2 regions of the Adlercreutzia shanghongiae genome follow, and region 1 is predicted to be linked to the other one. Evidence: riboswitches for the same ligand, from Rfam matches in the RefSeq annotation. Region 1 holds a riboswitch; the other holds the start of a gene.
What was found. A riboswitch is a leader RNA that binds a small molecule or an ion and turns the genes downstream of it on or off. The one in region 1 is predicted to bind thiamine pyrophosphate.
Positions count from the first base shown of each region.

Region 2: linked by a shared signal. The riboswitch ahead of thiM (hydroxyethylthiazole kinase) and the one ahead of thiC (phosphomethylpyrimidine synthase ThiC) in region 1 are both predicted to bind thiamine pyrophosphate.

Region 1 covers NZ_JAYMFI010000001.1:7,243-13,038, forward strand. The annotation lists gene thiD (bifunctional hydroxymethylpyrimidine kinase/phosphomethylpyrimidine kinase) at 1-41, opposite strand, end outside; gene VJ923_RS00055 (cysteine hydrolase family protein) at 143-739, opposite strand; gene thiE (thiamine phosphate synthase) at 840-1,502, opposite strand; gene thiC (phosphomethylpyrimidine synthase ThiC) at 1,757-3,139, opposite strand; TPP riboswitch at 3,129-3,253, opposite strand; gene VJ923_RS00070 (thiamine diphosphokinase) at 3,315-3,941, opposite strand; RNA gene rnpB (RNase P RNA component class A) at 4,065-4,439, shown strand; gene VJ923_RS00080 (DivIVA domain-containing protein) at 4,636-5,460, opposite strand; gene VJ923_RS00085 (YggT family protein) at 5,524-5,781, opposite strand.
Region 2 covers NZ_JAYMFI010000011.1:29,450-35,245, forward strand. The annotation lists gene VJ923_RS06400 (ATP-binding protein) at 1-631, opposite strand, end outside; gene VJ923_RS06405 (MTH1187 family thiamine-binding protein) at 722-1,018, opposite strand; gene thiM (hydroxyethylthiazole kinase) at 1,031-1,891, opposite strand; TPP riboswitch at 1,966-2,089, opposite strand; gene mnmA (tRNA 2-thiouridine(34) synthase MnmA) at 2,126-3,283, shown strand; gene VJ923_RS06420 (FAD-binding protein) at 3,452-5,065, opposite strand; gene VJ923_RS06425 (helix-turn-helix transcriptional regulator) at 5,387-5,796, shown strand, end outside.

The sequences.
Region 1 (5,796 bases):
CCGCTGGAGTCGGACCCGGCAATGGTGAGAACCGCTTTCATGGCGTTCCTTTCTCCGCACATACGAGTGCGCCTATCATCTCATAAAAAGGAGGCGACCTCGCACGGTCGCCTCCTTCCGATGGTCAATCGTCACGCGTAGGCTAGCCTTCGATGAGCCTCACGGCCTCGTCGGTGTCGATGATCTTGGCGGCGTAGCAGGTGCGCATGTAGTCGAGGCCTTCCTCCTGGTCTCCCACGAGGAAGGTGGCCGTGGCGTCGCCCACCACGATGATGTTGAAGTTGTTGAAGTAGGCATCGGCCACGGTGTGCTTCACGCAGATGTTGGTGTCCATGCCGCAGCAGATGAGGGTGTCGACGCCCAGCTCGTTCAACAGCAGAAGAAGCCCCGTCTGGAAAAAGCCGCTGTAGCGGCGCTTCTCCACCACGTAGTCGGTGGGTTGGGGGCTCAAAAGCGGTGAGGTCTGCGCCTCGAGGGTGCCGGCGATGCCGTGGGTGCCCCACAGCGCCAACTCGCGGTCGATGCCGGGGATGTGCGCGTCGTTGGTGAAGATGACGGGCATGCCCGCCTTGCGGGCGGCCTCGGTGAGCTTGGCCGTCTGCAGGATGGAGGGCAGAAGCACCGGCTCCAGCGGCGTGCCGGTTGGGTCGCCCAGCTCGTCGATGACGAGGAGCGCGCATCTCAAGCGGTCGACGGCGGAAAGGTCCACCAGATCGTTGTTGTTCTCATCTCCCAGCATGGAAGTCCTTCCTTTCTTGGCGATCCTTCGGCTCTGGCGCTACGTACCTCCGCTTGGGATGACACGAGGCGAGAGCTGCGGCGCTCTTCGGAGTATCGCGCTAAAGCGTTTCGTCGATGATACGGGAAAGCTCGCGGGTGGCAGCCTCAATATCGTCGGCGGCGAAGATGGCCGACACGACGGCGGCGCCATCCACGTCAAGCTCGGCCAGAAGCGGCATCGTCTCCGCGCTCACGCCGCCGATGGCCACGATGGGAATATCCACCGCGGCGGCGATGGCGCGAAACTCATCGGGAGTGAGCACGCCGGCCTCGGGCTTGGTGGCCGTGCCACGCACCCCGCCCACGCCCAGGTAGTCGGCCCCGGCCGCCTCGGCGGCGCGGGCCTGCTCCACCGTTTGGGTGCTCACGCCCACGATGGCATCGGGGCCAAGCAGCGCGCGGGCGCGTTCGCAGGCCATATCGTCCTGGCCCACGTGCACGCCATCAGCGCCAACGGCCAGGGCGCACTCCACGTCATCGTTGACCACGAAGGGCACGCCGGCCGCCCGGCAGAGCGCCAGCAACTCGGCGGCCTCGGCACGCAGCTCGTCCGCGCTCGCGTGCTTGTCGCGCAGTTGCACGAAGGTCGCTCCTCCGGCGAGCGCCGTCTCCACGCATTCCGCCAACGTCCGCTCCCCTAGCCACGCATTGTCCGTAACCGCGTAGAGCTTGAGCGCCTCGCGAATTGCCTCAGGCGACCAAACGGGCTTCTCGTGTTCCATATTGCAACCTTTCTCGATTCCGGAGGCCTGCGTACGGGGCTTCGAATCGCTTCAGACGATTTTTCTGTCCCTGATTTTCAAAAAAACCGGGTTTGTTAGACATTACCTTGCCAGATTGCTCAGCTTGGGGCAAAAACGCACCGCAAAAGGCCTGGTCAATCCACCGCCGCTGACGCACGGCGCGGCACTTTCGACATCCAATGTCTAACAAACCCGTGAAATTTGCAAATTTCACGGGAAAACTTTTCTCGCGCCTAGTGCGCGTCCAAGTCGACCGTGAGTCCCTCCATGATGTCGTTCACCGTCTTCATGGCGCACATCTTGCCGCACATGGTGCAGGTGCCCTCGGTGGAAGGCGGGGCGCTCTCGAAAACGGCACGGGCGCGGTCGGGATCGAGCGCCAGGCCGAACATCTCTTCCCAGGCCACACGGCGGCGCGCGTCGCTCATGCGGTTGTCGCGGTCGCGGGCACCGGGCACTCCCTTGGCGATATCGGCCGCATGAGCCGCGATTTTAGTGGCCACGAGTCCCTCGCGCACATCGTTGGCGTCGGGCAGACGCAGATGCTCGGCCGGTGTCACATAGCAGAGGAAATCGGCGCCCGACATAGCCGCCACCGCGCCGCCGATGGCCGCGGTGATATGGTCGTAGCCGGGCGCGATATCGGTGACGAGCGGCCCCAGCACGTAGAAGGGCGCCTCGTGGCACAGCCGCTTCTGCAGCTTCATGTTGGCAGCGATCTCGTCGAGGGCCATGTGCCCGGGACCTTCCACCATCACCTGCACGCCAGCATCCCAGGCGCGGCGGGTGAGCTTGCCGATTTCGATGAGCTCGGCGATTTGGGCCGCATCCGTGGCGTCGTAACCGCTGCCCGGGCGCATGGCATCGCCCAGCGAGATGCACACGTCGTGCTCGTGCAAGATGGCCAGCACCTCGTCGTAGTACTCGTAGAAGGGGTTCTCGCGGCCCGTGGCCTCCATCCAGGCGAAAATGAGAGAGCCGCCGCGGGATACGATGTTGGTGAGGCGCCCCGTTTCCTTGAACGACTCGATGACCCGCCGGTTCATGCCCGCATGAATGGTGACGAAGTCCACGCCGTCCTCGGCATGGGCGCGCACTACTTCCAGAAAGTCCTCGGGAGTGATGGCGATGAGCGCCTTTTCCAGATATCCGATGGCATCGTACATGGGCACGGTGCCGATCATGGCCGGCGACTTCTCGATAAGCCGACGACGAAACGCGCGGGTCTTGCCGGAGTTCGAGAGGTCCATGATGGCGTCGGCGCCCAGCTCCAGGGCCACATCCACCTTCTCCCACTCCAAAGCCTCGTCGGCCAAATCCCCGGAGATGCCGAGGTTCACGTTCACCTTGGTGGAAAGCGGCACGCCGTCAAGGGTTTCGCCCACGCCTTCGGGCGCGAGGCTCTCGTGATGGATGTTCGCCGGAATGGCGATGCGCCCCGCAGCGACGGCGACGCGAATGACGTCGGGGTCGCGCCCCTCAGCGGCGGCCACGGCCTCCATCTGGGGCGTGACGATGCCCGCGCGGGCGAAATCGATCTGCGTGACGAGCCCGGCAGCATCGGCCAGGGCGGCGGAAGCGCACGCCATCTCGGATGCGGCGATACGTTCGACCATGGAAACTCCCTTCGTTGGCATTACCCATATCAGGTTCGTCGGGTCGGAGCAATGCGGTGCTCCCTCTCAGCCTGCCCGGCCGCCGTACGGCTGCAAGCTCCCCAGCTATGAGGTTGTGAAAACAGTATAGGGAAGACGGGACGCGCGGCGGGCGGCGCGGGCGCGGGCGGGCGCCCTACAGGGGCAGGAACACCGCCAGCGTGCCGCTTTCTGCGGCGATGCGGGCAGGGGCGGCGGCGAACTCGTTGGAAAGGCCCCAGCTGGTGCGGTTCGTGAGGGTGACGTGGTCGAGGGAGTACTTCAGGCCCTCTTCCACCACGCCCGTGCTGGCGTCGCTGAGCGAGAAGACGGATACGAGGGCACCAGGCTCGCCTTCCACGCACAGCTCTGTGGGACCGACGAGAAACGCGATTTGGGAATCGGCGCCCACGGCCCGCACTTCAAGACCGCGCTCGGCGAAAGAGGCGAGCAGCTGAAGGTTTGCCAGCGTATGGTCGAGCCGGCCGCCGAGCGCACCGTACACTTCTACCGCATCGGCGCCGCAGGCCAGGGCCTCCTCCAGCGCCAGCTCCATATCCGAGGCGTCCTTTTCGGGCGGGAAGTCCTTCACGGGCACGCCTTCGGGCACATAGCCCAGCGAATCAAAATCGCCCAGGGCGAGATCGGGTACGCAGCCTGCGGCCTCGAGGGACGCATAGCCGCCGTCGACGGCGATCACCGCATCGAAGGCGCCGGCAGCGCAGCGCAAGACGAAATGGTCGATGTTTAAATCGGAGGCTCCCACCAACGCTATCGTTTTCATTGCTACCTCCAGGTATTCCCTTCGTTACCGCTGAGATCCTTCGACTCCACGCTGCGCGCTCCGCTCAGGATGACACCGCAAACATGCTTCCCGCTTTGGCAAGTTCTGCTACAATACCACAGGCGAGCGGGCCAGACGGTCGCGTATCCCATCGAGGGTGCGAGGAAAGTCCGGGCTCCCCAGGGCAAGATGCCAGCTAACGGCTGGGCGGGGCGACCCGACGGATCAGTGCCACAGAAAAGAAAACTCCCCTGCGCGAAACGTGCCGTACGAGCGGCACGCACGAAACAGGAGAAAAGCTGAAACGGTGCGGTAAGAGCGCACCAGCGCGCTGGCAACAGCGCGGCTTGGTAAACCCCATCTGGAGCAAGCGCAAATAGGAGCGCCCTACGGTTGCCCGCCGTGCGCTCGGGTTGCGTGCTAGAGGCGCGAGGCGACTCGCGCTCGAGATAAATGGCCGTCCTAAGACAGAACCCGGCTTACAGGCCCGCTCGCCTTTCTTCCACAAAATAAAAGAACGACGCACTGGTCGTTCGTAAAGTCAGCGAGAGGCTCTGGCACGTTTCAGATTCGCCCGCCTTTGCACCAAGTTGGCTTCGGCCAACGCCGAGTGCAAAACAAGGGTGAATATGAAATGCGCCAGAGCCTCGCAGCGTCGAGTAGTCCGTAGGGCCGTCAGGCCGCACGGAACAATTTAGTCGATCTCTTCGAACTCGAAGTCGTCGGCGTCGCCGAAGCCGGAGAGGTCCTTCTCGTAGGCCGAGGCAACCGGTGTGGCGGCGGCCACAGCCATGCCGGTCGCGGCAGCCGGGGCAGCGGGAGCGGCCGGCGTCACGTAGGCCGAGGGGGCCACGTACTCGTCGATCTCGAAGTTGCCGGTAAGTCCGGGCACCACATCGTACTCGCCATCGAAGGCGTTGGCGGCAGCCGGCACGTTGGCGCCGATGTCGGCCAGCTTGCGGGAGGCATCGGAGATGATGTCCTTCAGCAGGTCGGCGTACTCCTCGCGGGCGTCCTCGCGGTCGTCCTGCAGCTTGCGGATGGCATCGATCACGTCCTGGCGGTCGGTGTTGGCGCGGTCGATGATGCGCTGGGCCTCGTCGCGCGCATCCTGGATGGTCTCCGTGGCGTTCGCGTTGGCCTTGGCGAGAATCTCATCGGCGGAACGCTGGGCGATGATGAGGGCCTGGGCAATGGCATTGTCGTCGGCGCGCTTGTCGGAAAGCTGGCGTTCCAGATCGGCGATGATGGCGTCCTTCTGGGCGAGCTGAGCATCCCACTCGGCGTTGTCGACCGGGGCGACAGCCACCTCGGAGATGGCCACCGTGGAAGCAGCCGGGGCGTCGAAGCCGCTGAAGCGGTCGGCCTCCAGCTGGTCCTGCAACGAGGCGATGGTGTCGTTCAGGATGTCGATCTCATCGGCGACATGCTCCAGGAACACGTCCACTTCATCCACATCGTAGCCCTTGCGGTCGATGGAGAAGCTCTGATTGTGGATGTCGGAAGCGGTGATTGCCATGTAGGTACCTCAGTTTCTTACGATGTTACGTTGCTGTAGCGTCGGAATGCCGGCCTTCTGAACCTAGAAGATCATTACCAGCAAACGTACCCCGAATTGTAATACAAGCAGAGCAATGATGGGAGTCACGTCCACCATTCCTCCAAGGGGCGGAACTAATTTTCTGAACAAGTTCAGATACGGGTCGCAGAGCTTGCCCAGAGCGCGGTAGATATCGCCGATAACGCCGCTTTGGGTGTTGGGCAGCCAAGACATCATCACGTAGATGAAAATGATCATGGAGTAGGCGTCGGCCAGTCTCACGAGAAGGTAGGTCAGCATAACTTGAAGGCTCCT
Region 2 (5,796 bases), on a different contig from region 1:
CCATGCGGGCTACCGTGACTGAGGTGATGTCGTTGGCCGCGATGATGGTGGCAAGCTTGTCGGCGTAAGAGCCCTCGTCCAGCTTGGGGCAGCCGATGATGGTCACGTTGCCGCGCATGAAGCGCTCGTGGAAGCTGGCGCAGGCGAAGGCGGTGCAGTCGGCGGCGATGAGCAGGCCGTGGCCGTTGTAGTAGGGCGCCTGCGTGGGAACGAGCTTGATTTGCGCCGGCCACTGCATAAGGCGGCTCGGCATGGCGGTGACGGAGGGCACAGCGTCGGTGGGGCCTGCGTCTGTGGCAAGGCTGCGAGCGCACGAGCCGGGACAACCTTGGAGGGCCACATCGGCGATGGTGCGGTCGAGGTCGTCTTCGGCAATCTGTTCCGCCGCTGCGCGTGCGGCCAGGTGCCGGGCGACGGCATGCTCGTCGTAGGGCGCGGCCTCGCGTTCAACGAACGTGATGGCGCCGGTGGGGCAAGCGGGCAGGCAATCGCCCAATCCGTCGCAGTAGTCGTCGCGCAGAAGGCGGGCTTTGCCGCCTACCATGCCGATGGCGCCCTCGTGGCAGGCATCGACGCACAGGCGGCAACCCGTGCACTTCTCCTCGTCAATGTGGATAACCGTACGCTTCATGGAAGCTCCTTCCGGCTCGTGTTCTCGCGATTCATAATAGCCGCAAGGCGTCCCTGTCCTTCCAACGGCCAGAGTTCGGACGAAAAGCTGTTACGCGAGCAGCTCGTCCACCTTCTCGATTTTGCGGTTGATGGTGTCGGTATGACCAGGGCGAATGTCGGCCTTCAAAACCACCTCGGTGCGGATGCCCTGTTTGGCCAGTGCGAACGTGGCCTCCTTCACGACGGCCATCACCTCGTCCCATTCGCCCTCGATTTCCGTGAACATAGAGGTGGTGCGATAGGGAAGGCCCGAGTCGCGAATGACGCGGACCGCCTCGGCCACGTAGGGCGCCAGCTCGTCTCCCACGCCGAAGGGCGCGATAGCGACAGCGATCAAGGTATTCATGGGGCGACCTTTCTAGAGAACGGTGAGCTGCAGAGGGGCTTCGGCGACGTCTTCGGGAGTGAGCTGATAAAGAGCGTCGAGGAAGGCGACTTGGAAGCTGCCGGGACCGGTGCATCGTTCGGCGGCGCGAGCGCCAGCGAGGTTGTAGGCGGCTGTGGCGGTGAGGGCCGTCACAAAGGGGTCGGCCACGCAGGCGTAAACGGACGCGACGCCGCCGAGCGAACAGCCGGAGCCGGTGATGCAGGTCATGAGGGGAGAGCCGCCGGCAAGGCGTGCGACGCTAGTGCCGTCGGTGACAAGGTCGGTGGCGCCCGATACGGCCACGGCGCCGCCCGTGAAGCGGGCGATGGCCACGGCAGCGCGCTCGGCGGCGTCCACAGAATCGGTCGTGTCCACGCCGCGCGGGCCGTCGGCGCCCGACGCGGCGGCGCTATCGAGTCCCCACAGCTCTGCCACGGCGATAATCTCCGAGGCGTTGCCGCGCAGAATGGTCGGCTTGTCGTCGCGGACCGTCTGGATGAGCTGAGTGCGCAGGCTGCCGATGCCGACGCCCACCGGATCGAGCACCCACGGCTTGCCCGCAGCAGAAAGCGCCCGGGCTGTGCGGGGAATGCTCTGCTCGTAGATGGGCAGCAATGTGCCCAGGTTGATGTAGAGGGCGCCTCCCATGGCCGCCACGCACTCGCCCTCGTCGGGCAGGTACACCATGGCGGCCGAGCCGCCCACGGCCAGCTGGGCGTTGGCCACGAAGTTCTGGGTGACGGTGTTGGTGATGGAGGGGGCCAGCGGGTTGGTTTCGCGCACCTCGCGCACGGCGCGGGCCATAAGCGCGCGCAGCTCTGCTGCGGTGCGGGTAGCGGAAGGTTCGGACATGGCGGTTCCTTTCCGGAAGCCGGGGCGCTGGCTGCGGGTCGCGCAAAAAAAGCGCCTCCCGCAGGAAGCGCCCTTTTGCTCGTGAGCATGCTCCCTACGACAGTGTTAGCTGACAGGTTCGAAGGGTTGGGCGCAAGGCCCTCTCAACCGCGTCGCGGCTCCTGGCGGTGCCACAGGGCGGTACCCCTGCATGGGTCTCAGGGTAGCACGGCCGAGCCGTGCTAAGATGCTCGCATGAATCTACGGGAGAAAAAAGACGGCATCGGCACGATTGCCTCGGGCGCTAAAGAGGGCCCAGGCACGGTTATGGCCGCCATGAGCGGCGGCGTCGACAGCTCGGTATGCGCGCTGCTGCTGCAAGAGGCCGGCTATGAGGTCGTTGGCGCCACCATGGTGCTTCGCGATGGCACACCGGCAGAAAGCGTGGCGAAGGACGAGGACGGCGCAAGCTGCGGGTCGAGCGCCGATGTGGAAGATGCGCGGACGGTTTGCCGGCGTCTGGGCGTGGACCACTACGTCTTTGATCTTCGCCATCGTTTCGGCGAGGCGGTTGTCGACCGGTTCTGCGATGACTATCTGTGCGGGCAGACGCCGAATCCGTGCATCGACTGCAACCGCTATCTGAAGTTCGAAGCGCTGCAGAAGGCCCGGCGCGAGATGGGGCTCGATTACGTGGCCACGGGACACTATGCCCGTCGGGCGTGGGATGAGGACGCGGGGCGCTGGAAGCTTTTGCGGGCCTGCGATGCGGCCAAAGACCAGAGCTACGTGCTGTACCATCTCACCCAGGATACGCTGGCTCACATGTTGTTTCCCCTGGGGGAGCTGACCAAAGGCGAGGTGCGCGAGCTGGCTCGCGCCCACGGATTCGTTACGGCAGAAAAGCCCGAGAGCCAGGATATCTGCTTTGTGCCCGACGGCGATTACGCCGGGTTCATCGAGGGGCATCGCGGCGCGGCTGCTGCGTTTGAGCCGGGGGACATCGTGAATCGGGAGGGCCGGGTGCTGGGGGAGCATGGCGGGCTTGTCCATTACACCATAGGCCAGCGCAAGGGCATCGGTGTGGCGGCGCCCGAGCCGCTGTATGTGTTGGAGAAGGATTTGACGGCCAATCGTCTCGTCGTCGGCTTCAAAGACGAGACGCTGAGCCGTGGCGTTGTGGCTTGCGACGTTAATCTCATCGGCGGCGAGTCCTTCGCGGGTTCGCGGGCGGTTCAGGTGAAGACCCATTATCGTCAACGCCCCGTAGCGGCTATCGTCGAGATGTCTGGCGACGACGAGCTGACCATCACCTTCGACGAGCCCCAGCGTTCCGCCGCGCCCGGCCAGTCCGCCGTTCTCTACGACGGCGACGAAGTGCTCGGCGGCGGCGCCATCGTGCGGGCCTTCTAGTTTGAGACGTCAAATTCGATAACGTTCAATAGCCCCCAAAGTCGTTGCTTTGCGAACGGCGCGACGACGTTGAGTTCTGCATCTCAAAAAAGCGACGGGGCGCCTTCAGGCGCCCCGAACACTTGGGAGGGTAGGGAGGTGCGGCGAAAGCTGCACGGTGGCAGGTGCTTACTTGCTCGCCACGGCGCGGCCGACGACGTAGCCCTGGGTGTGGCAGCGACCGAGAGAGAGGCCGGGCACGGTCATGGGGTAGTCGGGGCTGCCGAAGAAGTTGCCGGCGCAGTTGCCGATGGCGTATAGGCCCTCGATGGGCTCGCCCTCGGCGTTCAGCACCTGCATGTCCTTGTTCACGTTCACGCCGTGAATGATGGTGGACAGGCCGATGTGGCGATGGATGCCGTAGAAGGGAGGCTGCTTGATGGCCTTCAGGAACTGGGCCGGCTTGCCCATGTCCTCATCGATGCCCTTCTCGGCCAGCTCGTTGTAGCGCTCGACGGTCTTCACAAAGGCATCGACGTCGGTGAGGCCGAGCTTCTGGCCGAGCTCTTCTAGGGTATCGGCAGAGAAGGTGTTGATGAGGCTCTCGTAGACGCCGGTCTTCTCGCCCTCGACCTCGGGCATGTAGCTCGCCATGGCCTCGGGCGGCAGGGCCACTCCCGGCCAGCCCTCGGTGTCGGCCATGTAGTTGCTGTCGAAGATCTGGCTGTACCAACCCTGGTCGGCCTCGCTGCGCAGGAAGTTGCCCATGACGGCCATCTCGCAGGCGGCCTCGTTGCAGAAGCGCGAGCCATCGTTCTTCACGGCCAAGAACGGCATGTCGGCCATGGAGCCCGGGCCGGCGTCGAAGTCGTGCTGCACCTTGGAGCCGCAGGCGTCCTCCATGCAGGCGCCCGCCCACACCATCATCTTCTGGCCGTCGCCGGTCTTGTTCTGCTCCTTGCGGTAGATGTTGGCCATGGCCGGCTCGTAGTAGGCCATCATCTCGTCGTCGTTCTCGTAGTCGCCCGTGGCCACGATGACGCCCTTGGTGGCATTGAACTGGATGTAGCCGTCGGCGCCCTCGGCGATGACGCCGGTCACGGCGCCGGACTCGTCCTGCACGAGCTGGGCGGCCGGGGTGGAGTAGAAGATCTCGACGCCCTGCTGCTCGGCCCAATCAGCGATGTCGCGCATGCCGTTGCCGGTGTTGTAGGGCTTCGGACCGAAGTCGAAGGCGAAGTAGGTGACGTCGTAGCCGTTGATGTTGCCGATGTTGCCGGTCCACTTGGCGGTGGAGTCGACCATCTGGGCGCCGGCCTGCTCGCCGATGTTCCACAGCCACTTCAAGGCCTCGCCGGAGTTGTAGGCCCAAAGGCGCACCTGCTCACGGTCGGACATATGGCAGCAGTCGGCGTTGATGAGAGACACCACGGCCTCCACGCCGCCGGGAGCCGTCTGGTCGACGATGATGGAGTCGCAGGTGTTGCCCTGGGACACCGCCGTGGCCTCCTTCTGAAGCAGCGCCACCTTCGCGCCGGCCTCATGGGCCGAGATGGCGGCGGGCACGCCCGCAGCGCCGGCGCCGATGACCACGACGTCGTAATCGCGGGTGTCGGCGATGTCGGTGATGGGCTCGGGCTTCACGAAGAACGCCGGGGTGCCGTCTCCGGCTGCCGCGGCGCCCTCACCGGTGGCGGCTACCGGCTGCTGGGGCGCGCAGCCTCCGAGCATGGACGCGCCCATGGCGCCCGCGGCGGCCACGCCGCCGAACTTGAACAAATCCCTGCGAGAAATGCTAGCCATAAATTCCCTCCTTAGTAAGCTAGACGAGCGCCGCGCTTCGGCGCTCCGCAAACGGCATCCGGCCGTCTTGCTGCTGCCACCATAAAATCTCGAGCATCCTCACGCATCGACCGATGGGGCAAAATGGCGGTCTAATTTCGTAACCCAGGACCCTTATCCGCCCTATAACCCCCTTCTATAACCCTTTATTTTGGGATGAGGAGGGCTTTTGGGAGGGACTCGGGAAGCGGCAAGGGGCCTCGATGATTTATAATTCGAACCATCATCTTTTCGAATCCCCGACAACTGAAGAGCGGTTTTGAGTGAGGAGGGAAGGTCATCGTGGCCGATTGCGCTTCGACGACAGAGGGTGCGTCGCAGGAGACGGCGCCAGACAGAGGATCGCTTTTGCGACGAGCGCAAGCTGCGTTTGCCATACCGTTGGTCTTCCTCGGCCTGGGACTCTATCGCGCGTGGATCGAGATTGTGTTTGTGGGGACGTTCGTTTCGTTTCCCTCCGCCACGGTGACGGTGCGCGATTTCTTCGATTGGACCATGGTGGCGACTGCCATCGCGTGTACGCTGCTTGCTCGCCGCATTGGCCCGTTCTTCAATAAGCGTGCGCCGTTTGTGCTCGGCGGGGTGGCTCTGACGGTTTCGACGGTGTTGATGTTCGCGAGCTGCTGGGTGCCGACGTTGGCCTCGTGGTCGGGGTATGTGGCCGCCGTGGTGGGTGGCTTCGGCATTGCCTT